Regions from separate parts of the Spirosoma flavum genome, predicted to be linked through region 2. Evidence: riboswitches for the same ligand, from Rfam matches in the RefSeq annotation. Region 2 holds a riboswitch; the other holds the start of a gene.
The links. A riboswitch is a leader RNA that binds a small molecule or an ion and turns the genes downstream of it on or off. The one in region 2 is predicted to bind S-adenosylmethionine.
Positions count from the first base shown of each region.

Region 1: it holds a riboswitch for S-adenosylmethionine, as region 2 does, so the genes downstream of both, ACFS25_RS17145 (O-acetylhomoserine aminocarboxypropyltransferase/cysteine synthase family protein) here and metH (methionine synthase) in region 2, are expected to answer to the same signal.

Region 1 covers NZ_JBHUOM010000019.1:5,227-20,830, forward strand. The annotation lists gene ACFS25_RS17105 (amidohydrolase) at 1-999, opposite strand, end outside; gene ACFS25_RS17110 (NCS2 family permease) at 1,291-2,610, shown strand; gene ACFS25_RS17115 (5'-methylthioadenosine/adenosylhomocysteine nucleosidase) at 2,629-3,453, shown strand; gene ACFS25_RS17120 (amine oxidase) at 3,585-4,769, shown strand; gene ACFS25_RS17125 (lipase family protein) at 5,002-6,084, shown strand; gene ACFS25_RS17130 (esterase family protein) at 6,172-6,900, opposite strand; gene ACFS25_RS17135 (GDSL-type esterase/lipase family protein) at 6,975-7,568, opposite strand; gene ACFS25_RS17140 (homoserine O-acetyltransferase family protein) at 7,575-8,669, opposite strand; gene ACFS25_RS17145 (O-acetylhomoserine aminocarboxypropyltransferase/cysteine synthase family protein) at 8,722-10,035, opposite strand; SAM riboswitch class I at 10,287-10,390, opposite strand; gene ACFS25_RS17150 (DUF721 domain-containing protein) at 10,579-10,905, shown strand; gene ACFS25_RS17155 (polysaccharide deacetylase family protein) at 10,990-11,814, opposite strand; gene ACFS25_RS17160 (glycosyltransferase family 2 protein) at 11,751-12,764, opposite strand; gene ACFS25_RS17165 (Na+/H+ antiporter) at 12,951-14,552, opposite strand; gene ACFS25_RS17170 (ion channel) at 14,665-15,604, shown strand, end outside.
Region 2 covers NZ_JBHUOM010000023.1:1,178,192-1,193,795, forward strand. The annotation lists gene ACFS25_RS25650 (hypothetical protein) at 1-153, shown strand, start outside; gene ACFS25_RS25655 (IPT/TIG domain-containing protein) at 189-1,874, shown strand; gene ACFS25_RS25660 (M14 family metallopeptidase) at 2,130-4,955, opposite strand; gene metH (methionine synthase) at 5,411-9,196, opposite strand; SAM riboswitch class I at 9,297-9,405, opposite strand; gene ACFS25_RS25670 (SxtJ family membrane protein) at 9,481-9,843, opposite strand; gene ACFS25_RS25675 (DUF5989 family protein) at 9,847-9,996, opposite strand; gene ACFS25_RS25680 (SGNH/GDSL hydrolase family protein) at 10,015-11,169, opposite strand; gene ACFS25_RS25685 (carbamoyltransferase family protein) at 11,186-13,048, opposite strand; gene ACFS25_RS25690 (hypothetical protein) at 13,227-14,309, opposite strand; gene ACFS25_RS25695 (Ppx/GppA phosphatase family protein) at 14,620-15,510, shown strand; gene ACFS25_RS25700 (hypothetical protein) at 15,589-15,604, opposite strand, start outside.

The DNA of each region.
Region 1 (15,604 bases), on a different contig from region 2:
CGGTAGTCCGTTGCTTACCGCAATCCCGCTATCAATCCGGCTAACCCCGTCGAATAGAAGTTTTCTGGTTTCTGGCTTCAGCCATCTAAAGTTTATTTTTACCAGTGCCGAAGCAGGGATAACGTTATTATCCTGACCAGCCTGAACAGAACCAACCGTGAGCACTGCCGGTGTTTGTGGATCGTTGCTCCGGCTAATTACGGTCTGGTATTGCAGAATGGCCTCACTGGCCATAATAATGGGATCTTTAGTTGTTTGTGGCGAAGAACCATGCCCACCTATACCGCGAAACGTAACGTCTAATTGATCGGTACCCGCCATGCGGGTACCCGCTAAGTTCATAACCATTCCCGTTGGAAATGGTCCGGTGTGCATGGCCAGCAAATAATCGGGTAAGGGCACATGCTTGATAAACGTGCTGTCTTCCCGCATCGCCCTGGCGCCCATTATTGGCTCTTCGGCGGGTTGGGCAACCAACACCAGCGTTCCCTGCCACTCCTGCTGAATGCTTTTCATTAGCTTGGCAATCCCCAGTAACCACGTCACGTGGGCATCATGTCCGCAGGCATGCATAGTCGGGACTTCGTTGCCGTCTGGCAGTTTTACCGTAGCTGTACTTGCATAGACCAGACCCGTCGTTTCTTTTACGGGCAGCGCATCCATATCTCCGCGAAACATCACGATTGGGCCATCACCGTTTTTCAGAATACCGACTACGCCGGTTTTCCCAATACCTGAATAAACTTGGTAACCCAAACTTTTGAGTTCTTTGCTAACAATCTCTGCTGTTCTCACTTCCATGAAACCCAGCTCTGGATGTGTGTGCAGGTCTTTAAATAAGGCCACTAATCGTACCGAGTCCGTGTAGGCTAATTGACGCACTTTAGTAAGTAATACGTCGGAAGGTTGGGCACCCGCTACAGACCAAAGAAGGGGAACGGCAAAAAATCCGAGTAAAGGGTATTTGAGCTTTTTTAAGAAAGCCTGAAAGCTTGCCATGAATAATAGAGTTAAATTACATGACAAGATAATACCTTAGGGCACCGATTTAATATTTTGCTTCTAATCTTCAAACTAAAACAATATTTTATGTATTTATAAATTTGAAAAATAATATTTTATATTCATCATGATTCACAGAAATTGACTTCCAACTTAAGTTAGTGCATATCGCTGCTATGGATTTTAGTCTATGCCAGCGACATAGTTAGTTTACCCGACTGCTTAGATACCAGTTTAAATACGCCATTCATTGCCATTGTTCTTCATTGGTTGTATGTTCAACACCTTATGACACCGAATGACCATTTTATTCCCTCACGCCGAACTGAAATTCTCGCTGGTATTTCGACCTTTCTGGCAACGATGTACATCATTGTTGTCAATCCGGCCATTCTGAGTCAGGCTGGATTACCATTTAGTGGCGTACTGACGGCCACGGTTTTGCTATCTTTTTTTTGCAGCCTGATGATGGGGCTTTATGCCCGTAATCCCATTGTCGTAGCACCGGGCATGGGCCTGAATGCCTTCTTCACATTTACGGCGGTCAAAGGAATGGGAATCCGTCCCGAAGTGGCCTTAGGAGCCGTATTTTGGGCGGGCGTCTTATTTTTATTGCTATCGTTATTAAACGTCAGATCGGCCATTGTACGGGCAATTCCGCAACCGCTGCGCTACGCTGTTTCGGCAGGAATTGGCCTGTTTATCACGCTCATTGGCTTCGAGAATGCCAAATTCATTGTGGCAAATCCGGCTACGTTGGTCAGCATTGCTCATTTTAACGACCCCATTGTGCTGACGTTTATTTTTGGTCTGTTACTAATGAGTGTGCTGGTCGTGCGCGACGTACCGGGGGGCATTATCATTGGCATCGTTCTGACAACGCTCGCGGCCTGGCCCATCGGACGATTTTGGGGAGATGCATCGGTCATTAATTTCGGGCAGAAAACGCTGGTAAATTTTCAGGGTATCTGGGCTACGCCAGATTTTTCACTGCTTGGCAAGTTAGACCTGATGAGTTCGCTGTCGTGGTCGCTATGGCCAGTTATTTTTGCCTTCGCCTTTACCGATTTATTCGATAGCCTGTCTACTTTTGTGGGCGTTGCCGAAGCGGGCGGCTTGCAGGATAGCGATGGGCAACCGCGCAACCTGAACCGTTCTCTCCTAACCGATGCCGTCGCGACTACATTGGCGGGCTTGTTCGGCACCAGTCCTGGCACGGCTTACATTGAGTCGGCAGTGGGCATTTCGCAGGGCGGGCGCACAGGTCTGACGGCCATAGTGGCAGGTTGCTGTTTTCTGCCGTTTCTTTTTCTCTCACCCCTACTGTCGGTCATTCCGGCTATTGCGACAGCTCCGGCCCTGGTATTGGTTGGTGCTTTTATGATGAAACCCATTACCCGCATTGAGTGGGGCCGATTAGACGATGCAGTACCTGCTTTCCTGGCTCTCGTACTCATTCCGTTCAGTTACTCAATCACACAGGGGCTAATTTGGGGTTTTTTGTCCTGGACAGTCGTGAAGGTGGCCGTTGGCAAAAGCCGCGAAGTGCCTCTTGGTCTGTGGATTGTCGATGTATTTTGTATACTGGCCTTAACCGCTGGTCATTAATTTATTACTTGCTAACCGATGAATAACCGATTACTTCTTTTCTTCCTTCTTGTTTCCCATTTTACACTTGCCCAACACTATAAACCCCGCCCCATAACGGGTCTATTAGGTGCTTTCGGCGCGGAGGTTGCGCTGGTTAAGGAATCATTAAAAAAGCCCAAAACCGTTATTGTCGATGGCATTTCATTTACTACCGGGCGCATAGGAAAACAACGGGTTGTGGTGGCCGAAACGGGAATCGGTAAAGTTAATGCAGCCATGACAACGGCGCTGATGTTAGATCATTTCCGGCCCCAGCGTGTTTTATTTACGGGTATCGCGGGTGGAACGAACCCTGACCTTCAACCCGGCGACATTGTAATTGCTGGCCGAACCGCCCACCATGATTATGGTTCCATCACCGACAAGAACACGCCCACCAGACAAACGCGCAATGCGATTACGAAACAGTTCAATCCGGTTTATTTTCCAGCCGACTCGACATTGATGAGGCTAGCCGAGACGGTTGTAAAAACGGTTCCGCTAGAAGGCATTCCGCTAGCATCGGGTGGCGTTTCGGACCGGACAGTGAAGGTTATGACGGGCACCGTGGTAACGGGCGACGTATTTGTGGCATCGCCCGATAAAGTTCGTAGTCTCCGGACTGATTTCGGGGCTGACGCTACCGAAATGGAGGGAGCCGCTGTCGCGCAGGTATGTTATCAGATTCAGGTGCCGCACTTGATTATCCGTAGTTTAAGCGACCGGGCCGACGCAGAAGCCCACATTGCTTACGATAAATTTTACCCAACAGCCGCCCGAAATTCAGCAAAACTGGTTATTGCTATTGTGCGGGCGTTGTAAACGGACAGTATTACTTCTGAGAACTCGGCGAACGGGCAATAATTACTGGTTAATGCTCTCTCAGAAAAGATACGATTTCTTGATGCCCGATTTCTTTTTTCTCATATTTGATTATATCAACTACTTCTTCCTTGCTACTAAATTCCACAGTTCCTTCGGTTACAAATCCATTTCGGTCGTTTTGGTGGGCCGGTTATGAGTGTACCGACCAGCAAAACTGCTTCGGCAATCGTGTTGATTTGCTGCGGCAATCAGGTCATCTTCAATTAATCCATGAAGACTACAAGCGACTCGACGCGTTCAATATTCGTACTGTTCGAGAGGGTATTCAATGGAGCCAGGTCGAAAAAAGAGCGTATCAGTATGACTGGAGCGTTGTCGAAGCCATGCTTGTTGAAGGCCATCGGCAGGGAATCCAGCAGGTTTGGGACCTTTGCCATTTCGGCTATCCTGACGATCTGACACCACTACACCCGATGTTTGCCCGACGATTTGCGGCTCTGTGCCGAGCCTTTGTCCACTTTTACCGGGGCCACTATCCCGACGATACATTGATTGTAACGCCCATCAACGAAGCCAGTTTCATGGCTTGGCTGGGCGGTGATGTCCGGGGTACATCGCCATATTGCACAAAGCAGGGTTGGGAAGTTAAAATCGGACTTATGCGCGCCTACATTGAAGGGGTAGCCGCCATGCGCGAGATTGACCCCACAATTCGAATCCTGACCACCGAACCGCTGGTGCAAATGGTGCCGCCACTCAATGCGACAAAGCAGCAAATTATTAACGCGGCTATCGCTGATGAGAATCAATTTCAGTCGGTAGATATGCTGGCGGGTATACTAGCCCCTCATTTAGGCGGGTCACCAGAATACCTCGATATTCTGGGATTCAATTACTACTACAACAACCAATGGGTCGAAGGCACCGGGCAATTCCTGGGCTGGAATGACTACAGACCCGACTCACGTTGGGTACCACTCCGGCAGTTGCTCATCAAAGCCTACCGGCGTTACGGACGGCCTATTGCCTTGACTGAAACTAGTCATCCTGGCATTGATCGTCCGGTCTGGATTGAGATGATTGGCCGCGAATGTGCTGCTGTAACTCAGGCAGGTATCCCTCTATTAGGGGCTTGTCTATATCCGATTGTGGACCGCCCCGACTGGGATCACCTCGACCAATGGCACCGTTCCGGCTTATGGGACGCCGACTTATCGACTACTCCACCGGGCCGAGTACTGTTTAAACCGTATGCCGATGCGTTGCTACGAGCACAAGCAGTTGTGATGGAGGCTAGTTTACTGACACATTGAACATATCTAACTAATACCGGCTGTTACCGAGCTTTATTTGCGCTCGAATTTAGTCCACTTTAAGGGCGGTCGCTGCCGGTATTTTTAGATTTATTACGAACTAACTTTCAGACATTTTTTTAGTTAGAAAGACATTTACGCTGTGTTCATTTCATTAATAGTATTTGCTTCTTTCGAAGTTAAATCCGTTTAGAAATTTCATTAATGCCACACTTGTTTAATCCTTCTTCTAATGAAATACGTCTTCGAAACCTTTATACTACTGTTACTTCCGCTTGTCCTCTTTAGCCAGAAACTTAAGCCGGGTTTCGATAAAGCCGAGTACATTGAACTCCTAAAAGTATCAGCCCAATTTGGTGATTCTACTTACATAAGTACCTTCCCGGCTCCGCAACAGTTCAAACTCGCTTACCGGTCTCCAGTTATCGGATTAGAAAATCGCTGGGATTTATGGACTGATAATCGGGCAATTAGTGTAATAAGCATTCGGGGGACAACGGCGAATAGCGTAAGTTGGCTTGGCAATTTTTACGCAGCAATGGTTCCGGCAAAAGGAGAAATACAGCTTACCAATACCAACAAATTCAGTTATGAACTAGCTGCCAGTCCTAAAGCTGCCGTTCATGTTGGTTGGTTAGTGAGCATGGGTTTTTTGGCGAAGGATATTTTACCGAAAATTGATTCGTGTTATCGAGCAGGAATCAAAGATATGCTCATTATGGGCCATAGCCAGGGCGGAGGTATTGCCTATCTGTTGACCGCCTATCTGAAAAATCTGCAAAAGCAGTCCCGTATTCCCGCTGATATTCAGTTTAAGACGTATTGTAGTGCGGGACCTAAACCGGGTAATCTATATTTCGCCTATGAATATGAAGCCGCTACGCAAAACGGCTGGGCTTATAATGTTGTCAACTCCGCCGACTGGGTACCCGAAGTACCCTTTTCCATCCAAACTATCAACGATGTAAATACCACTAACCCATTCAGTGGGGCACCCGGCATGATTAAAAAACAAAAACTGCCGCAACGTATTATCTTGAAATACATTTATAACAGCTTAAGCAAACCGGCTCTGAAAGCGCAGAAGAATTATCAGAAATACTTAGGCAAACTAGCCTCCAAAACGGTGCAAAAAAACCTAAATGGTTATGTACCCCCTGAATATTATAACAGCAGTGATTACGTCAGAGCCGGTACACCCATTGTTCTGCTTGCCGACAGCGCTTACTTTAAACAATATCCTGAAAGCCAGGAGAAGATTTTCACTCACCATTTCCACCCGCCTTATCTATACCTGGCGGAGAAACTCCCCTAGTCGACCGACCCAACTCAGACCATTTTCTTAAACCAAAAATAGCTTGCAAGTGGTAATTAAAGTACAGTTACGGCTATTGGTTTAGCTTTATAGATACAATTGTGCCATTTTCTGCCAATCGCTTGACTGGTGCGCCCGACCTCCCCAAACATGCAGGTCATGAGGTATATGTTTGGCATTGAGTCCTGAACTCAGCGTAACGTTACTGCCAAGAAACGGGTCTTCGTCGCCAATCGTCAGTACAATTTCCATGCGTCGCAGCGAGTCTAGTATCGTGCCATCATCCAGATTGGGCAGAAAATGATTAGGACTGTGGAAGTAAATTTCTTCGTTATAATAATCATCAAATAACCCGCGAAATTCCGCTACAGGCTCCGACAAATTGTACCGCCCGCTGAAAGCGACAACTTTACCGAAACAGTGTGGATGCCGGAATGCAATGTTAAGAGCGTGGTAGGCTCCTAAACTGCATCCATGCGAAATCATAAACGGTTGTGAATTTTTTAGGCGGGAAAGCGGTAGCACTTCATTGATAATATACTGCTCATATTGACTATGTCTACGAATACGATCATGAGGATGAGCCGAGCGATTGTAAATACTCTCGCAGTCAACGCTATCCACACAGTATAGTTGTAGCCAACCGTTTTCAATTTTGTCGGCCAATGTATCGACCAATCCCAACGTCTCATACTCATAGAAGCGCCCGCGCCGAGTTGGGAATACCAGCACTCGTGCGCCCGCATGGCCTAAAATGAGCAACTCCATATCACGGTTCAGATTTGGACTAAACCATTTATGATACTCTCGGTGCATAACAATAGCGTTAAGTACCCGTGAAGTTGTAACATTTAACGCGAATAGTAACAAGCAATCGGATCAACAAATTATTAAAAAATTTGAGCTTGCTGTTGTAACACCTGTTGCCATATCCGATAACCAGCCGGATTCAGGTGGAGGCCATCTTTCTCGAAAAACTCCCGTCGGGGTCTGCCATCAGCGGCTAGCAAGGGAGTTGTCGTATCAACATAATGGCAGCCGGGCATTTTTTCCAACTCACCACAAATTAATTTATTCGTGGCTTGTATTTGGTTAGCAATACCCCAGCGAAAAGGACTGATTTTGATCGATAAAAAAGATACCGGTACACCTGGCAATAATTTACCCATTTTTTCGGCAAAAGCACAGAAGAACAGATAAACTTCTTCTGGATGGCGACCATCGCCGAGATCATTGTCTCCGGCGTAAAACACAATGGATTTGGGCGTTGCTGGAAGAATCAATCGCTCAAAAAACCAGGCACAAGCCGCTAATGTTGAGCCTCCAAACCCTAAGTTAAGGGTATTGACCTGAGGAAAATCCTGCGCCAGCGTTGTCCAAAGCCGAATGGATGAACTTCCATAAAAAACGACTCTGTCCGGAGCCGGTGGCAAAGCAATAAGTTTAACTTCAAGTTGTCGAACGTCGTCTTCGTACCAAACCATACTTCTCTATTTAACCGGCTGACTACTTGTTTTGAGCGAGTTGAGGACCGGTACCCCATCAGCCGAAGCTGCACTCGCCATCCACTTACGGATAATGCCCGTCAGCGGTCGAAATTCAATTAAAAAACCATCGTGCCCGTAGAGAGAATCTATTTCTTCGTAGGCGGCATCAGGGATATGACGCGCTAAAAATTGCTGCTCTAGCGGTGGAAAAAGCAGATCAGAACGAATGCCAACGACCAATGTTCGAGCTTTAACCTGACCCAGTGCATTTGGAATACTACCCCGGTTTCGGCCAACGTTGTGCGAATCCATTACTTTCGACAGCGCCCAATACGTAAATGAATTAAAACGGTCAGCCAGTTTTTCACCCTGATAGCGTTGATAGCCAGCCGATTTATAGTTATCTAATTGCTCATTATTGTCGAGCGCCTGCGTGAAACCATATGTATCGTAGTTGCGATATGAAATCATTGCCATAGCTCTAGCCGCTTTCATACCGGCCAAACCCGCATCATCGCGCCGTTCGGTCCAGCTTGGATCGGCTTCAATTGCCATTCGCTGCGCTTCGTTAAACGCAATAGACCAGGGCGAAGCGATGGCACTAGCTGCAATAACCACCAAATTATCAATAAGATTCGGTTGGAGAATAGCCCATTCAACGGCTTGTTCACCCCCTACCGAACCACCAATGCAGGTATGGATTTTCTCGATGCCCAACTCCTGCCGCAGTAGATCCAGAGCTGCTACTATATCACGAATTGTAACCATCGGAAAATCGTGATAAAACGGTTGGCCTGTCGTTAGATTCACCGACAATGGCCCCGTAGACCCGTAACACGAACCAATCACATTGGCACAGACAATAAAATCACCTGATTTGGCTGTAGGTTCCGGGTCAAAATACTTACCCGGTCCGACCATGCCCCCCCACCAATCACCCGCGTCGGCATTGCCGGTCAGGGCATGGCACACCCAAACAACGTTCGACTGGTCGCTGTTGAGGGTGCCGCGTGTAGTATAAGCTAGCCGGAATCCCGGCAAACTTTCCCCCGATTCGAGCGGGAACGAATATTTATAATCGAAGTACTGTAGGTTCAATCAAGTTTATAGTTTGTAGGTTTAGCCGGGCCGGCGGCCCGGCTAAACCTGTTTAACTGAGAACTGGCTCGGCAATTTTAGCGAAAGCCTGCTCGAAATCAGCTTTAATATCGTCGATGTGTTCGATACCCGCCGAAACACGTAGTACACCCAATTCAACGCCCGCACTGGCCTGCTCCAGTTCGCTCAGTTGTTGGTGGGTGGTGGCGGCTGGGTGGATAATTAACGTTTTTGAATCACCAACGTTAGCTAAATGACTCACTAATTTCAGGCTATTTACAAATTCGTTGGCGGCATCGCTGTTACCTTTCACCTTAAAGGAAAATACGCCACCAAAGCCACGACCAAGGTATTTTTTTGCCAGTTCGTGATAAGGGCTACTTTCCAGACCGGGATAGTTTACCACTTCGACCTGTTCATGCTGTTCGAGCCATTGGGCCAGTGCCAGTGCATTCTGCACGGTGCGGTCTACCCGCAATGAGAGTGTTTCCAGTCCCTGTAGTAACAGAAACGAATTAAATGGACTGATAGCTGGTCCGAAGTCACGCAGCCCTTCTACCCGAGCACGAATAATGAATTGAATATTGCCGAAGGGTCCGCCAACACCGAATACGTCGCTGAACACCATACCATGATAGCCTTCCGACGGTTCGCTGAATTGAGGGAATTTACCGTTGCCCCAGTTATAATTACCGCTGTCTACAATTACGCCACCAATGCTCGTTCCGTGACCGCCAATCCACTTCGTTGCTGATTCTACCACCACGGCGGCACCGTGTTCGATGGGTCGGAAAAGATAGCCCCCCGCCCCAAATGTATTATCGACAATAAGCGGCAAATCATACTCTTTCGCCAGCGTCGCGAAGGCATCAAAATCAGGAATGTTGAAACGCGGGTTACCGATTGTTTCAAGGTAGATAGCTTTTGTTTTATCGTCAATCAGTGTAGCAAACGATTCAGGTTTATCGTCATTGGCAAACCTGACATCGATGCCCAGCCGCTTAAACGAAACTTTAAATTGGTTATACGTGCCACCGTACAGAAACGGGGATGTTACAAAGTTATCGCCCGCATTCAGGATATTGCTTAGTGCAATGAACTGAGCCGCCTGCCCCGACGCTACCGCCAAAGCCGCTACCCCACCTTCGAGAGCGGCCATGCGCTTCTCAAATACGTCGGAGGTAGGGTTCATAATACGGGTATAGATATTTCCAAACGCCTTCAGCGCAAACAAATCGGCCCCATGTGCCGAGTCATTAAACACGAACGATGTGGTTTGGTAAATAGGCACTGCACGGGCATTGGTAGCCGAATCGACTTCCTGACCGGCATGCAGTTGGAGAGTATCAAAATGAAGTTCAGACATGATTTAGGGAATAGTTTACGATTTATTCTATTGCACTATGTGCGATTTTCTGCCTGGCATTTCTATAGGTAGCTGCTGCCACAGGTAGCCTGCAACTGACGCGTCAGCCTACAGTGAGTCGTAGAAAACGAAAGATTGCGCACGACAAACCCTCCCGGTTTTCGTGGCGGTAAGTGAAGAGTGCTTAGTACACCCTGCTGGACCATCTGGCCGGGGGCATACACTGCTTGTTGTAGAGCATGTGAGTTAACGATTTATAGTTCCTAAATAAGTTTAGGCAGGAGTTAGCACCTTGCCATGTGGTAGGTTGCCAGCGGTTCACAGAGCCTGATCTCTCCCCGCTTCTGTATAAATCAATGCACGTCGTGAGTCGCTGAATTGACGCGTAGCTATTGACTTGATACCGCAAGTATACTAGCCAAATGGTGCGAATCCAAACACCAATTCTTTTTTCTATTCAATAAACTTTTTTTATCGTCAGTTAGCAAATGGATATTTGTTAAGTCGATTCATTGTTTACTTTTGCAATAAGACACCCGCCCAATGAATCAGCCGTACCGATACAACCGTGAGAAAGCCACCCGAGTGGCCGGAGTCACGTCTTTAAAAGATGCAATAGGGCAGTTGTTAAAAACATATCAACTTCAAACACGTTTCAACGAAACGTACCTTGAAGCATTTTGGGGCCGTATGATGGGACCAACTATTGCCTCGCGTACAAGCCGACTTTATGTTCGCGACCGTAAACTCTATATTGAAATTGCCTCGGCACCTCTCCGCAGTGAACTCGTCAATGCCAAGCAGAAACTAATTCAGCTCGTTAATAAAGATATGGGTACAGACGTGATTGAAGATGTGGTTTTCATTTGACATTCCGATCAAACCTCAAACAAATACAACGGCCATATCCTGATAGATATGGCCGTTGCATTTGTTTGAGGTGAGCCAAAAGACTCAAATTTTAGCCGGGTTCCTTCGGTTCAGTTCCTGAGTAAACTCGTCCATCGTTACGAACTCACCAAGCGGTTTTAGATAACGCAACAGGTTTTCCACCCGGTCAAGTAACGCATCCCGCGAGTGCCGACGCACGTAGGCTGGGATTTTCTCATAAGCCGACAGGTCCGTGAACTCCCACGGATGAACATACAGATTCAGGAAACCGTCAGACTTTAAGGTTTGACGGCAGAGCTGTTTGTAATAAGCGAACGGAAAGTTTTTCAGGCTCAACCAGAATAGCGGCAGGCGAATTATAGGTGTAACCGAAGCCGGAATCTGCCAGACGCCCAATTCACGGAATGGATGCCGGGGTTCGCCCCAATGATTGTAACGACCGGGCAACCAGGTTGGGTGCAATGATGAATTATAGTGATAGCCAGCCTGTTGCACATCGGTTGGATCAACAAAGCCCATCCGAGCCCGACGAAAGCCTGTTACCGGCTGGTTAAGTAGTTCCTCAAGTGCCAGTCGGGATTTCAACAAATCGGCGGGCTCGAACGTCGTATGAAAGTAGCCATGCGACGCTATTTCGTGTTTTCGTGCCAGATCCCGAATCAGTTCGGGTTCATGAAGGGCGTAATTGGCGGTCGTGAACAAGGTGGTGCGGGCACCCACTATTTCGAATCGTTCAGCCAGTAAAGTCAACCCACGCGTTGAAACGGCCACTTGTTCACTCAACGGAATGTCGTGACCGAATTCAACGGCGGTATCAAACTCTTCTACGTCAACGGTGAATAAAATACTTCCCGCATTGGATGCGGCTCCTTGGTTGGGGCTTGCCATGTTGTTACACTCTCCACTATCTCGCTCGTATCGCCGATAATATAAGCAGGGCGGCCTTTTACTTCTACAAACGTTTTACCCAAATATACGCCGATGATGCCAATCATAATGAACTGCACGCCACCAATAAGTACCATAAGCAATACCAGTGTTGTCCAGCCGGATACGGTTTCATTCGTGAAATAGCGTTCATATAACGTTTCTGCACCGAACAACCCGGCAAATATAAACATGCTAAAGCCGAGCAGGACCGACAAATATAAAGGACGCGTAGAAAAGGATGTAATGCCCATTGCGGCCAATTGCAGCATTTTACGAAACGAATATTTCGTCCGGCCAGCATAGCGGGCGGCTGGTTCGTACAGTATACGGCACTGTCGGAAACCTATCCAAGAAATAGCGCCCCGCAGGAAGAGATCATTTTCCTTAAACTGCTTGAGGGTATCTACCACTTTCCGGTCAAGGAGCCGGAAGTCAGCCGCGCCATCCTCAATTTGCAGGTTAGAAACGTGGCGGAGCAATCGGTAAAAATATTTCGAGGTTGCGCGCTTAAACCAAGATAATTTAGGGTCAGACTGCCGAACAGTGTAAACGACTTCGTAGCCTTCACGCCACTTGTCAATTAATGTCGGAATCAGTTCGGGCGGATGCTGGAGGTCAGCATCCAAGCAAATAACAGCCTCACCATAAGCGTTGTCATACCCAGCCCGCAACGCCATCTGATGACCAAAATTACGCGAAAACGAAAGAAAGCGAACAACGGGATATGCCTGACTCAATTGTCTTAATACGTGACGGGTTTGGTCGGAGCTGCCGTCATCCACGATCAGGATTTCGTACGATTCGTACCGTTCCATAACGGCCATAAGCCGATGTACTAATACCGATAAATTCTCTTCTTCGTTAAACGCTGGTACGACTAAACTGATCATACCCGGATGAAATTCCATGCTCTATTTGTGATTAAGACCGTTACGGACGGCTTCTCGCTAATTTTTAGCTAAATTAAGTATTTTTACCTAGTTTTTCAATATTACCTTATTAAATGTTAGCGGCAAACTATTAACATCTTATTTCTTCTACTCCTAAAGCCCTATCTACTAATGGCTTTCATAATTTAACAACTCTCTATTACTTTATTCTATAGGCTGTACTAAGGAAAGGCGAGCAGCTTCTAAATCCAATTCCTGTTCCATTTTTCGAAGTATTTCATCATCCAATAAACTATCCTTACGTTGCTCAATCAGTACAGTTCGTTCTACAGATAGCAACTCTAATTGAAGTCGGACAGATTGCTGGTAAAGTTCGGCTGGTCGTTCTGACGTATTTTGTGCCCGGAGCATTCCATTTAACTCATTGATTCTTAGCTCATAAGCATTTTTTACGTAACTTAACACATCATCATGAACTGACCCCGCCGAATGATTAGCTTCTAAGTGCGTAATAGCCTGTTGAGCCATTTTTCGACGTAACTGACGTTCTTCCAGCTTTTCGTCAATCGTCTCCCGAACGTTTAATTCATCAATCAGCACTGGTAACGTCAGACCTTGTAGCACTAACGTACATAGAATGACGCCGAACGTAATAAACAAGATTAGGTCACGGCCTGGAAACGACTGACCGTTGGGCATTGTGATGGGTAAGGCCAGCGCACCAGCCAGCGACACAACGCCCCGCATACCAGCCCAACCCAGAACAGCAATTTGCTGCCAGCTTGGTTTTTGTTCCCGTTCCCGAATACGCCGACTCAACCAGCGGGGCAAGTAAGCACCCGGAAAAACCCATACAATCCGGCAAACGATAGCTACTGCACTGATTAACAAGGCATAAGTGACCGCCTGAGGAAGCGTATAGCCATTCAATTCCGACACAATTGTGGGGAGTTGTAACCCTATCAGGATAAATACCAGCCCGTTGAGCAAAAAGACAACAACGGCCCAAACTGAATTTGTTTGCAACCGACTTTGATAGGTAAATATCTCACCACTACGGGCCGACAGAAACAGACCAACAGTTACAACAACCAACACGCCAGAAATATGCAATTCTTCGGCAATCAGGTAGGAGCCATAGGGTATCAGCAGGGTTATTGCCGTATTCGTAACAGTATCTTTATTGATGGCTTGATGCACCCGAGCCATTACCCAACCAATGGCCAGCCCTAAGGCCAGACTAGTCAGGGCAATGCCAATAAACTGTAGGCCTGCCTGCCACAATACGAACTGGCTGGTTAAAATGGCGACTAATCCGTACCGGTAAATAATTAGACTGGTGGCATCATTCACTAAGCTTTCACCTTCCAGTATGGTTGTAATACGCTTCGGAATGTTTAGTCCTTTCGTAACCGATGAGGCCGCCACAGCATCTGGCGGGGCAATAATGGCCCCAAGTAAATAACCCTGCGACAGCGAAAACCCCGGAATAAACATATAAGAAACTAGGGCCACCACGGTCGAGGTAAATAATACTAACCCAACGGCCAGAAACGATACCGAGCGACTATAGAGTTTCAATTCTCTATTGTCTATCTGCCAAGCGGCAGAATAAAGCAATGGCGGTAGAAAGACCAGAAAAACGACATCTGGTGATAATATAACAGGCGGCAAACCGGGTATCCATCCAATGAATAGTCCGGTAACAACCAATAAAATGGGATAGGATAGCCGCAATCGACGGGCTATAACTGCCAATAACGTTGTTACACCAAGTAGACCAGTTATAATTTCAATTGGATTCATAAGGTGAACAGAATGATGGATAATTCAGGTTATGGGTTGAAGAGCAGGACAAATTTGCAATAACTTTGTTAGTAGGCCCCTTCTTTACCTAATACCGACCAATATATCCATTATGAACTCAACAAACCGCCGTCTTTTTAACCATGCACCCGAAAACAGCAAATTGGTTGAGCAAGAAGAACGACGTGACGATCTTGGTTTTGGGACAAAACTGACCGACTCCTCCTCGAGGCTGATTAACAAAGATGGCAGTTTTAACATTATTCACGTTAACAACACATTAGGCGACCGGCTGAATATATATAATCGACTCATTATGATGGGCTGGTTTCAGTTTTTGGGCTGGCTTCTTATTTTCTATTTAGTCGCGAATTTTTTCTTTGCCAGTATGTATATGCTGGCCGGACCCGAAACCCTCATTGGTATAGATGATAAAGCGCTGAACGGCCCTTTCTGGAAGTGCTTTTTCTTTAGTGCCCAAACCCTCACAACCGTTGGGTATGGGCATATTTCGCCCGCGAATTTCCTGACTAGCTCGGTTGCCGCTTTTGAATCTATGATTGGTTTGCTGGCCTTCGCACTGGCGACAGGGCTGCTGTATGGTCGTTTTTCAAGGCCGGTGGCACACGTTCGATTTTCTAAGCAATCGGTTTTTGCCCCTTATTTAGATGTCAATGGGTGGATGTTCCGCATCATTAACACACGCGCCAATCAGCTCATCGATTTGCAGGTAACCGTTACGATTTCCCGCCTTGAAAATAAACCCGACGGCACACCTTTTCGGAAATACTACGGCCTTAATTTAGAGCGAAACAAAATAGCTTTCTTCCCAACAAACTGGACGCTGGTCCATCCGATTACAACAGAAAGTCCTCTGTTTGGCTGTACACCCGAAGACCTGGAGAAATCGGATACCGAGTTTTTAATTTCCTTACAGGCAATGGACGATACATTCGCACAGTCGGTGCATAGCCGCTATTCTTACCGATACAATGAAGTTCTCTGGGGACAAAAGTTTATGCCCATGTTTGACAGTAGTCAGCACGGAATGG
Region 2 (15,604 bases):
AACCGGGTTACGGTCCCCCACTTTTATGTAATTGACGAGAGCAGTAACTACCAGATCGAGCATTTTATTCAGAATGGCCAAGTACACGTCATTCGTCAACTACCTATTGGTATCAAAGGCCATCGTATTTTGGAGTGTACGCTGAAGTCTTAACTATAAAATAATTACATCCAACTAATGAATAACGTATGAAAACTATCAAAAATCTATTCACAGCACTGCTCTTAGTGCTGTTCCTGTCGGCGATCATTATCGCTTGCAAAAAAGCCACGGATGACCCACAGCCAACCCCAACACCTGTGACCAGCATCACGAGTATTGATCCGTCTACGGCCCCGGTTGGCAGCACAATCGCCATTACCGGAACCAACTTTAATACGAACCCAGCCAGCAACACGATTACGATTGGGGGTGTTACAGCAACGATCGTGTCGGCTACAGCGACGCGCCTTGTGGTGGTGGTACCTACGGGCGCGGCCAACGGTCCAGTCTCGGTAACGGCTGGGGGGCAAACAGCACAAAGCGCAGCGTCCTTTACGGTCGCTATCCCATCTGTCAAGCCAGTGAAGGAAGTGCGGGGAACGACCTTCGCTAACCAAAACTGGAAAAAAGACACGGTTTACTTAATTCGGGGTATGGTTTATATACCTGCCGATTATACACTAACTATTGATCCAGGAACGGTCATTAAAGGAGCGGGCCCAGAGCTTGACCCTACCGGTCAGAATATATCGGGGACACTCGTCATTGAACGTCGCGGAAAAATAATAGCGAAGGGTACTGCTGCCCAACCCATTGTCTTTACATCAGCTAAAGCCGTTGGGCAACGCGCGGCTGGTGATTGGGGAGGTCTCGTTTTGATTGGTAAAGCAGCGATAAACCGCCCCGCTTCTACATCATTCGCCGGAGGTGTTCGCGGTGTAGTTGAAACATACTCCGAATTCGATGATAACTCAGGCACTCTGCAATATGTCCGAATTGAATTTGGCGGCACATCGCAACCAAATGCCCCCACGAATAAACTAAATGGACTGACTTTATATGGCGTTGGCTACAACACAACGATTGATCATGTCCAGGTTTCGTATAGCAGCAATGATGCTTTCGGATGGTTTGGTGGTACGGTAAACGCAAAAAATCTGGTTGCTTACCGGGGTTTCGATGACGACTGGAGTTCAGACTGGGGCTATGTGGGTAAGGTTCAGTTCGGAGTGGCCCTCCGCGATCCCGCAGTAGGAAATCCAGCTGGATCGAATGGAATCGAGTCACAGAATTTTGATCCGGGCGAAAACGCTGATGGACCTTTAGCCAAACAAAATGGCTTACCCCAAACGGCACCGATCTTTGCCAATATAAGTAACTTCGCCTTTAGCAGTACGCCAACTGTCGGTCTCTATCAGGCGGGTATTTTTCTAAGTCGGAACACCGCTATCAGCCTGTATAACTCGCTGTTTTATGGATATCCCGAAGGACTGCATCTGGACGGGACAGCAACGGGTACCCTGGCAAATATAACGAGTGGGGCGCTGGATTTGAAGGGTATTGTGCTGGCTAACACACTAACGCCAGTAGTGGGTACAGGAGTCATTACCAACGATCTGGCGACTGCCTACTTCGCTGGAGCTGGACGCACCAATCTGATTGTTCAGACATCGGACCTGGCATCACTGTTATTCAATGGAGCAAACTTCACCCTTACTGCCCCAAATTTTCTACCACAAGCGGGTTCACCCTTGTTAACTGGTGCTGCAACGGGCGGCAAAGTAGCGGATTCCTTCTTCACTTCGGTTTCTTACCGGGGGGCATTTGGTACCGATAACTGGATTTCAAGCTGGACAAATTTCAATCCTCAGAGTACAGATTATGATCGTTAACTAGTTAAGTGGGGCTTTTATCCATGTCCTGTACCTATTAAAAAGCCGTGTTTGGTAAATCCAAACGCGGCTTTTTTGTGATAAACGTTCACTTATCTTACCTTGAAACATAAGGTTATAGCCCGCAAATCAGGTCTATCATTACCGAAAAAAAGTAGCCTGAATAGCTACGTACAAGAGAGATGAATGGCTCTGTACATGGCTATCCAGGCTACAATACTGGAAAGCAATTGATCAAATTAATTTAGCCACATTCTATTCACCAGCTACATGAGCAACACCTGTCTGGCTATTTGTGCCACTGGAATAAAGTTGGTTAAACAGGAGTTTAAACGTTCCCTGTGATTGAGCCCGGAAAGTAATTTCAGGACCAAATGCATAGAATTTACCGGAACCAACCGGTGCTACAAAAGCGGCAACGCCATCTTGCAGATATGACTGCCCCCATGCCCAGCCACTGCGCAGTGGCTTGTTCGTATCGAACCAGGCTAATGGTTTAACCGTACCTTTTGCAATGGCATCGGGTGCTAAGTTAAATACTGGACTGGCGTCAAAATAAACATCGCTTTGGTTCGACATACCCCAGGTTGCGGTTTGGGTAGAATCCAGACTAACGCGCAACACACTGCCGGGAATGTAGTATTTTTCATTCGGCAGCGGTTTTTCCTGACCACTGGCAGTCATCTCCATAAGTGCGTTTTTGACCGGTAATCCTAAATGGTAGGCCAAATTGGTGCTACTACCAATAGTTACTACCGTCCCACCAGCTTCCAGGAACGTTTTTAGCTGCGGAACTGACTTACTGGCGGTAATCTTACCCAATCTCGGACGATATTCGGCAGGTGTGGTTTCTTCTTTCGGAGCACGTTCGAACGCGCTAAAGATATCCTCTTCCTTGCCACCAACGGGCGGAATTGCGCGGGTAACGAAAACAATAACGTCATAATTTTTGCGCAAATTACCGGCATCAATATCCTGTGGGTAAATAACCTTCATCGGGAAATGATACTGTTCCATCAACCAGCGAATCCAACCCGACGGCATTGAACCACCATACGAATCCCAAAGAGCAATACGCATTGGGGCCACTTTAACCATAGAAGTAGTTGGACGTTTTGACAGACCAGTAATCTCCAAATCGAGGTCTTTAGCCGATTTATCTAACAGAGATTTTGCTTTAGCCGATGCTGGAACGAAAAACGCGCCTGACTCAACGGTCGATTTACCGCCAATTCCGTTAGGAAGACGAAACACGTCAATGCCCGATGCGAGCAGATCGTTAACCGCAATAAATGAGTTGTTTGCTTTAGCACTCAGCAAATAACCCGCACTTGGAGCGCCTGTAATGTGACCCTCCGGTGATTGGAGTTCTCCATACGGAAGCTTTTTGAATGGACCATCGAAGCCGTCTAAGATACGATCAAATTTAACATTCATCAGGTAGGCAAGTGTCCAGCCAGCAGCATCGTAAGGGCGAACCGGCGGGCCACCCGGATATTGAAAATCATTAGGGTGATCTTGTGGCTCGAACATATCTAACAGGTGTGGCCGGAAGGCTTGATCTGTCTTAATTACATAAGAACCCGCTTGGTACTTTTTGCCAGCCACGCTGAAATCGGCAGTTGCCTCCTGAACCTGAATACCGGTTCTGACTAACGCGTTGATGAACTTAACGGCTGTAGCGAAATCAGGCTGATTGATGGGAATAACGAACCCCCGCGGATCGCGCAGAACCGGCGCTTTCATAATAGTATCATAGTACTTTATCGGCATACCACCTCCACGGGGAATCATGCCATATTGCGCTAAAGCTGCATTAGCAGGCGAAACAACTTTTTTGGGGTCGTTTTTATAGGCTTCATCGATAGCATCAATTCGCTTGGGTGAAAGCGCCCAGTAATCTTTGCTGCCGCGTTCGATGGAATTCTTGCCCATACGGTAAATGTTGAACAATAATTCATCTCCATAACGAGCCGCATAATTCAGCACCGAATAGTTCAGCGATACTGAGTAGTCGATTGACTGCTTAAAATGCCACTTCTGCGGAGTTACCGGAAATGGGGTATTTCCGTTTGGAATCAAGCGTTTAGGAACCAGCGGTATATCTTCCGGCGTTGGTCCGCCAATGATTTCCGTCAGCAGCCCAATCATGTTGTGAAAGTGCGTAGTAGTGCGTAAACCACCGTTGTACCACGTTGAGAAAACAGAACCACCAAGCCGGGTAAAGCCCGGTTTATTTTCGGCATTCAGGCGGTTGATCATCGCGGCACCGAGGGCATCAATGCCCGTTACCATCAATGGATCGAAGACGTAGTTGAACGGATCACGATAGGGTGGTCCTGCCAACACCGACCCCGCCGGGCCACTCTGGTGGTGATTATACATGATTTGCGGAATCCAATCGACAAACAACTGACGACCAATATTCTGGGTCTCCTTCATGTTTAGCATGAAGAAATCGCGGTTGTTATCGTGGCCGACGTATTTCTGATAAAGCCTTGGCAAGTTATCCAACACCCTCTTTTCGGGAGTGGGTTCGCGCATATACCAGTTGGTCACAATTTCCTGCCCATCGGGATTAGCGTGGGTAAGCAGAATGATGTCGTGATCCAGAATACGCATCGTTTCAGGATCTTTTCGACTCACTAGTTGCCAAATTGTTTCGATAAGTTGATGCGTTCCAACGGTCTCCGTAGCGTGCAAACCGCCGTCAATCCAGACAATAGCTTTCCCTTCATCGGCCAGCGCGTGTGCTTGCACGTCGGTGAGGTTTTCAGCTCGGGCGAGTTTCTGAGAAATTTCCTTGTAGCGGTCTAACTTCTTGAGGTTCTCCGGCGAGGAGACGATCAGCATATATTGATGGCGACCTTCTTCTGTCAGGCCAATATCAACCAGTTTCACGCGATCAGACGCAGCCGCTACTTTCTTGAAATAAGCCTCGGTTTGCGTATACGTTGCCAGATGATAATCATCCCCGATGTTGAAACCAAAGTGCTCTTTAGGCGACGGGATAGTTTGTGCCCAGGCTGTGGTCAGACTGAGCAACAGAGTGAAAAAGAGTGTACAGGGAAAATAACGCATTGTTGAGGAATTGAGTTGGTTTTTATATAGAGTTAGCTTTCGGTAATGCGATTATTTGTGTGGAAGCGGACACGCACATGATCGTTATATCAATTAAAGAGTAATTATAATTTATTATATTTTAGTAATCAGTAATATGACAGAATAAAAGTCTAAAAAATGCATTTATTTAAACATAATATTCTTTCCTTTATAAACTGCCTATATCGAAGTTGATCCGTTAGGGGTTTGCCGGATGGCTATTATAGATTACCTTTCTGAGTGTCCACCTATTGACTCGCTTTCATGTCAACAGATGGACGAAGTTACAATTTTGGACATGAATTATTCAACCTCTTGATTCACCTAAGGACACAGTGTCAGGGCATAAAAGAAGAACTTATTCAACAGAAATGCCCGGCCAGAGGGTCGGGCATTTCTATCAGGCGATGTCGTGACTAACTGCACTACAAATCTCAAATATCATAACTCAGCACTGGCGATAACCACTTTTCAATTTCCTCAACCGGCATATCTTTCCGCTGGGCGTAGTCCAGAATCTGGTCTTTGTTAATTTTCCCAAGAGAAAAATACTTCGATTCAGGGTGCGAGAAATAAAACCCGCTTACTGCCGATGCCGGATACATGGCGTAACTTTCCGTTAGTTCAATATCTATTTTATTGGCATCCAGCAGATCAAACAAAGTCCCTTTTTCAGTGTGATCGGGACAGGCCGGATAACCCGGTGCAGGCCGGATACCTTGATAGCTTTCCTTAATTAACTGTTCACTGGTCAGGGTTTCATTCATTGCATACGGCCAGAATTCCGTCCGAACACGCTCATGCATCCGTTCGGCGAATGCTTCGGCCAGGCGGTCGGCGAGGGCTTTGACCATAATACTGTTATAGTCGTCGTGATCGAGTTCATATTTTTCAATCAGGGCTTCGATACCAATGCCCGTTGTTACGGCAAATCCACCGATGTAATCTTCACGACCGCTTTCGAGTGGGGCAATAAAATCAGACAGGCAAAAGTTAGGCAAACCGGGGGCCTTCTGGTTCTGCTGACGCAGAAAATGCAACACCGTTTTGGTATCATATATTAACTCGCCAGCCTGACTCACCGCCGTCTGCGACTGAGCTTTACTAATTCTATACTCAATATGCCGATGTGAACCATGCCGTTCGCAAGCCACCTCGTGCGTAACTTCCTCAAAATCGTGTAGCAACACGTCGTCATCAGCCGAATTAGCCGGATAAAACCCAACAACGGCCTTCGCTTTCAGAAGCTTCTTATCAACAATTTCCTGTAAAAGCTCAGTGGCATCGTCGAATAGTTGCTTAGCTTCTTTACCGACAATCGCATCCTCAAAAATAGCGGGGTATTTACCGTGCAACTGCCACGTTTGGAAGAACGGGGTCCAGTCAATATACTTCACCAATTCGGCAAGGGAGTAGTCTTCGAAATAACGATTTCCCAGAAAAGTGGGCTTCGTCGGCTCAAAGGTATTCCAGTCAATTTTGGTGCGGTTGTCACGAGCCTTGGCAATGGTCAGGCTCGACTTTTCTTTTTGTCGCTTGGCATGGTCATCACGAAGTTTGACGTATTCGGCTTTGATATCCGTGAAAATTTTCTCCCGTGTCGAATCCGTTTCACTGATAAGACGTCCGGCAACGGGAACACTTCGACTGGCATCCAAGACATGAATAACTGGCCCGGCATAGTGCGGATCAATCTTTACGGCGGTGTGTATGCGTGATGTTGTTGCGCCACCAATGAGTAACGGAAGTGTAAAACCCTGCCGCTGCATTTCCTTCGCCACCCCAACCATTTCGTCGAGCGAGGGGGTAATCAGTCCACTTAACCCGATAATATCTACGTTATGTTCGCGGGCAGCATCTAAGATTTTCTGCGTCGGCACCATAACGCCGAGGTCAATAATTTCGTAATTATTACACCCCAGCACAACACCCACAATGTTTTTCCCGATATCGTGAACGTCACCTTTAACGGTTGCCAACAGAATTTTCCCGGCTGATGATGACCCAGTACCCGATTTTTCGGCTTCGATAAACGGCGTCAAATAAGCCACCGCCTTTTTCATTACCCGCGCTGATTTTACGACCTGCGGCAAGAACATTTTACCCGCGCCAAACAAGTCACCAACAACGCTCATGCCATCCATGAGCGGCCCTTCGATAACGTGCAGTGGTCGCTCCACCTGATGTCTGACCTCTTCGACATCCTGATCAATATAGTCTGTGATGCCTTTAATTAACGCGTGTTTAAGCCGTTCGCGAACGGGTTCGAGCCGCCAGCTTTCGTCTTTTACAATCTCTTTACCTTTGGCTTTTACCGTTTCAGCAAAATCGACTAATCGTTCGGTAGCGTCATCCCGGCGGTTTAACAAAACATCCTCGCAGCGTTCGAGCAGGTCTTTCGGGATACTGTCATAGATTTCTAATTGTCCGGCATTGACAATGCCCATGTCCATACCGGCGCGGATGGCGTGGTAAAGAAACGCCGAGTGCATAGCTTCACGTACAAGGTCGTTGCCCCGAAAACTAAAGGAAATATTGGATACGCCCCCGCTTACTTTTGCCAGTGGGAGGTTTTGCTTGATCCAGCGCGTGGCATTGATAAAATCGACCGCATAGTTATTATGCTCCTCAATACCCGTGGCAACAGTCAGAATGTTCGGATCGAAAATAATGTCCTGCGGGGCAAAATGTACCTTATCAACCAGAATCCGGTAAGCCCGTTCGCAGATCTGGATACGACGTTCGTAAGAGTCAGCTTGTCCCTTTTCGTCAAACGCCATCACGACCGCAGCCGCCCCGTATCGTCTGACAAGTTGTGCCCGCTCAATAAATGCTTCTTCGCCTTCTTTGAGTGAAATTGAGTTAACAATGGCTTTCCCCTGTACGCATTTCAAGCCCGCTTCGATAACTTCCCATTTCGACGAATCGACCATGATAGGTACGCGGGCAATATCGGGTTCGGCAGCAATCAGGTTCAGGAAGGTTGTCATGGCCTCCACAGAATCCAGCATGCCTTCGTCCATGTTTATGTCAATCACCTGCGCTCCCCCTTCAACCTGGCCACGGGCAATGCTTAGCGCTTCGTCGAAGTTACCCGCTTTGATAAGGCGCGCAAATTTCTTTGAACCCGTTACATTGGTACGTTCACCTACGTTTAGAAAATTGGTGAGTTCTGTAATTTTCAGCGGTTCCAGTCCACTCAGTTTCTGATAGGGCTCAGGTTCCGGTAATTGCCGGGGTGGATATTTGGCCGCAGCCTCAGCAATAGCACGGATGTGGTCGGGTGTGGAGCCGCAACAGCCCCCAACAATATTGACAAAGCTATTTTTAATGAAATCCTCGATTTGCAACGCCATCATTTCCGGCGTTTCGTCGTACTCGCCAAACTCGTTGGGCAAGCCCGCGTTTGGATATGCCGACGTAAAAAATGGGGATTCCTTGGCAAGCGTTTGAATATAAGGCCGCATCAGTTCGGCACCAAGTGCACAGTTCAACCCTACACTCAGCAGAGGTAAGTGCGAAACGGAGTACAAAAAAGCTTCGGTCGTCTGGCCTGAAAGTGTCCGACCACTAGCATCCGTAATGGTGCCAGAGATCATGATGGGCCGAACAGTCTGCTGTGGATTTAAATTGAAATACTTGTCGATGGCGAACATGGCCGCCTTCGCGTTGAGCGTATCAAAGATCGTCTCAACCAAAAGCAAATCTGCGCCACCTTCCACCAAACCGCTTACCTGCTCATAATAGGCATTTACCAGATCATCGAATGTGACAGCGCGGTAAGCGGGATTGTTCACATCGGGAGAGAGCGAAGCCGTGCGGTTGGTTGGGCCCATCGCACCAGCGACAAAGCGCGGTTTGTCGGGATTCTGACGAGTAACTTCAACGGCAACTTCTTTAGCCAGCCGAGCCGACTCGTAGTTAAGTTCATAAGCCAACTCTTCCATGTAATAATCGGCCATAGCAATGGTCGTACTACTGAAGGTGTTGGTCTCGATAATATCGGCCCCTGCTTCGAGATACTGGCGGTGAATTTCTTGGATAATCGCCGGTTTGGTCAGGGATAACAAGTCGTTATTACCCTTTACATCATGCGGAAAGTCTTTAAATCGCTCACCCCGATAATCGGCATCAGTCAGGTTATACCGTTGAATCATCGTACCCATCGCCCCATCGAGGACGAGGATGCGTTCGTGGAGAAGTTCGTATATCGTTTTCAAAGGCAGTATGGCAATGCGTGATAGTCAGAGAGCCAACAATCGGCGCACTAAAAAAAGTCCAAAAAGTCAAAAACGCTTATTGACAAAAAGACAGATAGCTAACTTATCTATCCCGGTTTGTGGTCGGGAGGAATTTGGCACCGTTTCCCTAGGCTGGTTGGTTGCCAAGACATCATCGGGTCCGTTCCCTCCGTCTTTCTGGATAAGCTAGTACAAAATTAAACAAAAAATCGGGCGTCCCAATAAAGGGTACGCCCGAAAATCAATCTATTCCTGTACCGTACTTACCACATTTGTTCCAAATCCTCTTTCGTATACAGATGATTACGCTCGGTGTAAAACGACTCCTCGCTAGTTCGTTTGATTGACAAGGGGTTCTTGGCTGTCATCCGATACAACAGGGCGATGGGAAATAAAAACACGAAGAACAATACCGACAAGATGATTTTGCCATTGATATTCCCCAAGATCTCGGCCACTTTGAACCAGGCCTTCACAATGAGGTCGCCTGCCACCGGAATAGCCAAGCTCAACAGACCCACAGCCGCTGCAGCATAGAGACACCAGGGCGACTTAAATACAAAATACAGTACCACCAGCCCGGTCACTATAACCAACTGGGCTTTTACTTTTTCGGTAACATCCATGTGTTAAAACAATGTATAGATAAACGGTGCCACGGCTGAACCACCGCCAATAACAATCAGAACACCAATGAGCAGTAACAGAATAATCATTGGAGCCAGCCACCATTTTTTGCGCTGCTTCAGAAATTGGAAGATGTCGTGTAAAAATTCCATGAGTTAATTCGAGTTTGCTTACTTGTTAACAGATGAGAGTTGATTAGCGCCCTGATTCGACTGCACAAGCCGAAAAAGAGCCTCGCCTACCCGTTGATTCACAATTGGACTAGCGTGACCGTCATTGCGACCTACAACCCGATCAGCCGGGGCAATATCGACCATAAGTTTGCCTGCGTCCAGAATTGGCACATTGTTGGTCTTGAAAAAATCTACTACTGGTTTAACATATTCAGCCGTTTTCTTTATGTTGTGTGAGAATGGAAACATAACCACATAAAACCGTGAATTATGTTCTTTAGCATAGGTGATAAACTGGTTGAGGTCGCTAAGGTGATCGTTGATAATAGCCGGTGTACCATAAGCGGTTCGGGCATACGTATCAAACGGCGCAAAGTTACCATGAGGAAACTGCCAGTAAAGATAATTCAATAGATAAGACTTAATAAACAGGGATTGCAGCGCTCGGGGTACATCGGAGTAGGGTTTAAATCCTGCCGGTATCAACCCATGATCGTGAGCCACCTTTTCAATATCATTCGGGAAATATTGCAAAATCAGCACGTCCGGCGTTTTACCGAACTTCACCAAACGGGCATATTCATCGCGGGTGTCCGAACCGGATATGCCCAGGTTGTAGGTCACATACTGTTTGCTGCCCAATTTTTCGCTCAGAACGTTGCCATATCGCTCATCCGCCGATTTCAGTCCATGACCAGCCGTAAATGAATCGCCTACAATCAAGACCTTCTTTTTGCCCAGCGTATCCGTCTTCGGCGTATCACGATAGTCGCCCGTCATAGGAGGCCAGTATCGTTCAAACCAAACGTGCGAGGCCAGGGTGAGCCCTCCCTCCTGACTTTGTGCGACAAACATAAACCCCATCTCCACGAAAATCAGCAGCACAATAAGCGGCACTAATAAGGTTGCTATGTTGCCAAACAGCCTAGGTGGATTCGGATTCTTAACAATACCATAATAGTACAGTCTCAATAGCTCGATGACCAGCAGCAGAAATAGACAGCATTTGGCCAGCCGGACGTATATGTTGTCAAATAATCCTTTGTGCGGAAAGTCGAAACTAACCCCAAAATGATCACCGTAGAAGACAATGAACGTTAAAAATCCCAGTAAGAGCAGGCGAACAGCACTGGAAACGAGTTTTGATTGCATTAAAACAGATCGGTCGTTAATCTAAAACAAATTCTTCTTTCCAGTTGTCTTTCTCCTGCCATTCAGGTTGTTTCCGCTTGTCGAACAGGTAGTTACCAACGGATAGATAATCCATTTCGGTACGCATAAAGCAACGATAGGCATCCTCGGGCGTACAAACGATGGGTTCACCACGCACGTTGAAACTGGTATTAACAATTACGCCATAGCCCGTCAGTTGCTTAAACGAATCAATTAGCTCATAATAACGAGGATTGGTGTCCTTGTGAACGGTTTGGATACGGGCTGAATAATCGATGTGCGTAATCGATGGCAAGTCGGACCGCTGATAATAGAGTTTCTCGCGTAGCGGAAAACTGGCATAGTCAGCGGGTACGGGCGTCCGGCGTTTTTCAGCCACCGGATGAACTAGCAGCATGTAAGGCGAAATACCGTCGTAGTCGAAATACTCGGCACAGTCTTCGGCCAAAACAGAGGGTGCAAAAGGTCGGAACGATTCCCGGTATTTAATTTTCAGGTTTAGCTTTTTCTGCATCTCGGCATTGCGCGGGTCGCCCAAAATGCTGCGTCCGCCTAACGCCCGTGGGCCAAATTCCATCTGTCCCTGAACCCAGCCAAGTACATTACCTTCAGCCAATATTTTGGCGGCATCGCGGCTTAGTTCGGTAAAATCGGTGTAATGCGTGGCTACTGCTTTGTATTTTTTAGCCATCAGTTCAACATCCAGATCAGAGAAGGTCGGCCCTAAATAAGAGCCTCGCATGGCATCACGCTCGGTCGTTACCACCCGCTCCTTCCCAAAATATATATGGTAAGCTGCCAGAGCTCCACCTAACGCTCCGCCCGCATCACCCGCAGCTGGTTGAATAAATATGTCTTTGAAAAGGCCGGATGCCTGGAGTTTTCCGTTCGATACGCAATTGAGGGCTACCCCACCAGCCAGTACCAGCGCATCGGCATTGGTCAGGCGTTTGGCTTCACGGGCCATATTCAGCACAACCTCTTCGGTCACATACTGAATGGCCAGCCCCAGGTTGCAATGTTCAGGAAGTAACTCGTCTTCTGGCTGGCGTTTAGGAAAACCGAACAATTCAGCCCATTTGTCCTCGTTCACCATTTTCAGACCAGTGGCGTAGTCGAAATAGTCCTGATTCAGCCAAACAGATCCATCGGGCCGCAGATCGGCCAGTTTATCTTTGATGGCGGCCATATACCGGGCCACATCCGGCGAAGTTGGGTCACCATAGGGGGCTAATCCCATTAATTTATACTCGCCGGAGTTAACCCGAAATCCCAGAAAATACGTAAACGCCGAATATAATAGCCCCAGTGAATGCGGAAACCGCATTTCTTTGAGGATGGTAATATTTTTACCTTCACCTACACCAATGGAAGCCGTAGCCCACTCGCCCACACCATCGATAGTCAGAATAGCCGCCCGCTCGTAGGGGGACGGATAGAATGCGCTGGCTCCGTGCGAGAGATGGTGTTCAGGAAAAAGTAGTTTTACCTTGCTGGCTGGGTCGTAGCCTAACTTCTCCAGCTCCTGCCGAATGAGTCGTTTCAGAAACAACTTTTCCTTAAGCCAAACCGGAATCGACATCAAAAATGACCGCAATCCCTGAGGGGCAAAAGCATAATAGGTTTCCAGCAATCGCTCAAATTTGAGCAGAGGTTTGTCGTAGAATACAATGGCATCCAGCTTGTTCAGGTCTGCTCCACTGTACTGAAGGCAGTACTTGATTGCCTCAGCCGGGAACCCCGGATCGTGCTTTTTACGAGTAAACCGCTCTTCCTGAGCAGCGGCAACAATACGTCCGTCTTCAATTAATGCTGCTGCTGAATCGTGGTAAAAAGCAGAGATACCTAATATGGTCATGAACTATAGTACTGGTCAAACAGGGCCAAAAGTAATGGTTTTTTTTGTCAAACGTTGCATGGCGTCCAGTCCCACTTAGTTTCCGGTTAAACGACGAGATTTCAGTCAATGCGCGTCTTACACTTGTTATTTATCAACTGAATAGCTACCCCTATGACGGTTAAGGCAGGGTTGACATTTACTGATCAGCGGCATTCCGATCTGATTCAAGCCCTAAATCGGTAGCTAACGTCTGGGCCACCTGCCGGTAGGCTTCGTCATCCGGGTGCATATTATCATAGGCCGTTTTCCAGGAAAGCAAGGCTGAATAGTCCATTACCTTCAAATGGGCCTGTTTAAATAGTTGTCGTAGTTCAGGAGCCATCGGATAGGCCGGAAACACAATTACATAGAAGTCGTCATTTCCAAACTGTTTTTGATACAGTTCCTCCGATTTCTTAACGATACGAACAAACTGTTCATACTGCTCAGTATTGTATCTTCTAGGAAGGTTAATATTAAAAAATTTAACTATGTTGCTTTTGTACATTCCACGAATCAGCTCTAGATAAACAGGGTGTTTCTGTGCGTATGCACCCTCCACAGCTAGTGTATTGGGGTTAACATAAGGCCAATATCCATTGGAATTATAGATCCATTTGGTGCTGGGAGCTACGCGTGCCAAATGATCTTCGATATACGTGTAAAAAGCAATTCCTTTTTTTTCGACTACCTCTTTTCGAATATCAACAGCCTGTTGAAGCGCCAGCATATGAGCCGGAGAATACCCTGATACACCATAATTATAGGGTCGGTAGCCAGTCTGTTTGCCAAAAAAATAGGGCATAGTACTCGTATCTGATACCGATTCTCCATACGTAAACGAGCAGCCTAAAAACAGCGCATACTTCCCAGCAGCCTGACGATTATCGAAGGGGGTAAAACGCCGGGATAAGCTGTCTATAGTATACGTAACAGAAGCCGTTTTCCCTAAAAATGGCCGTTTCCCCTGGTCACCTTTATCCTGCCTTATTGGGTATGTTACTGTATACGGGCCTGGTGCTGGCCTAAGTATACCTAGACTATCATATTTTATCAATGTGAGCTTATTCTGCGCCGAATTTGACTTACTTTCTGGTACAGTACTATTTGTAGCCTCATACGCAGCCCTTTCTTTCCAATGTAACAGAAGACTACATACACCTTCCAGCACTAACCAGCTAAAAATAAAGCTTAGCAATGATACTATACTTCCTTTAATCCACACTTTGCTGTATAACATAATATACTCACTAATGAGAACTCCTACTATTCCTGAAAGGCGAATATCACTCGTTTCAAACGACTAGTACGACAGATTGTTTTACTCTATAAACTACCCCATATGTTAACTTCTACTTATGCCGATTAGCTTCATTTTTAGCCCGGCTAAGTATGGTAACGGACCTGAGGTGACGTTTCCGCGTTGGGTAAGCCTGTAATCATTTAGTATAGAGTCCAGTTCGATGTTATCCGTTGAAAATAAACGGTAGAACGTCTCTCAGTACCCGCAAAAAAATTACCTTTGGCTATTAATAAAGCTCTGATAAATCTTGAAACTGGCAGCCATTGATATCGGTTCAAACGCGGCCCGTCTACAAATCTCGACGGTGTTGCACAATGATAATCTCGTTAGCTTTAAGCGAGTTGAGTACGTACGTTTTCCGCTCCGGCTAGGTCATGATGTATTTAATTTTGGGTTCCTGACGCCCGAAAGCGAAGCTAGAACGACCAAACTTATGCAGGCATATAAACTGCTGATGGAGCTGCATGAGGTAGAAGATTACATGGCCTGCGCTACTTCAGCTATGCGGGAGTCGTCTAATGGTCATGAAGTTGCCAAACGAATTGAAGCCTTAACTGGCATTAAAATCCATATTATCGATGGGCCTAAAGAAGCAGAGCTTATCAATGATGTGGTCGTTCATGCCTTAGATGAGCGGCAATATCTTCACATCGATGTTGGTGGTGGCAGCACCGAACTAAATTTGTATGTGAACCGCCAGAAAGTCAACTCAAAATCCTTTAAGGTCGGTTCAGTACGCTTGTTGGAGGGTAAGGAACACAAGGGAGCGTGGCGAAAAATTGAGGATTGGGTTGAGGAAAATGTCGATGCCTTTCAGGAGGTTACTGCCGTTGGCACAGGCGGCAACATTAGCAAATTATTTAATCTGGCATCCAAAGTCTCTGAAACAGAAACCACCCGAGCCGAAATTGAGCGTATTCGGGATTTCATTGCGGGCTTCAGCCAGGAAGATCGTATCAATAAACTTCGCCTGAACGCCGACCGGGCCGATGTAATCGTGCCAGCCGCCGACATCTATTTATCAGTTATGAAGTGGGCGGGAGCCACTAACATCATTGTACCGGATTTAGGTCTGAAAGATGGTATTATTCAGTTAGTCTACGCCCAATTGGGTAAACGCAAACAACCAGTCCAGTAAATTAACTTCAACAAAAAGCCCCTGCCAGAAATTTCTGGCAGGGGCTTTTTGTTGGAATTCTCACACTATTTTATGATCTCAGATTTGGCGTCCA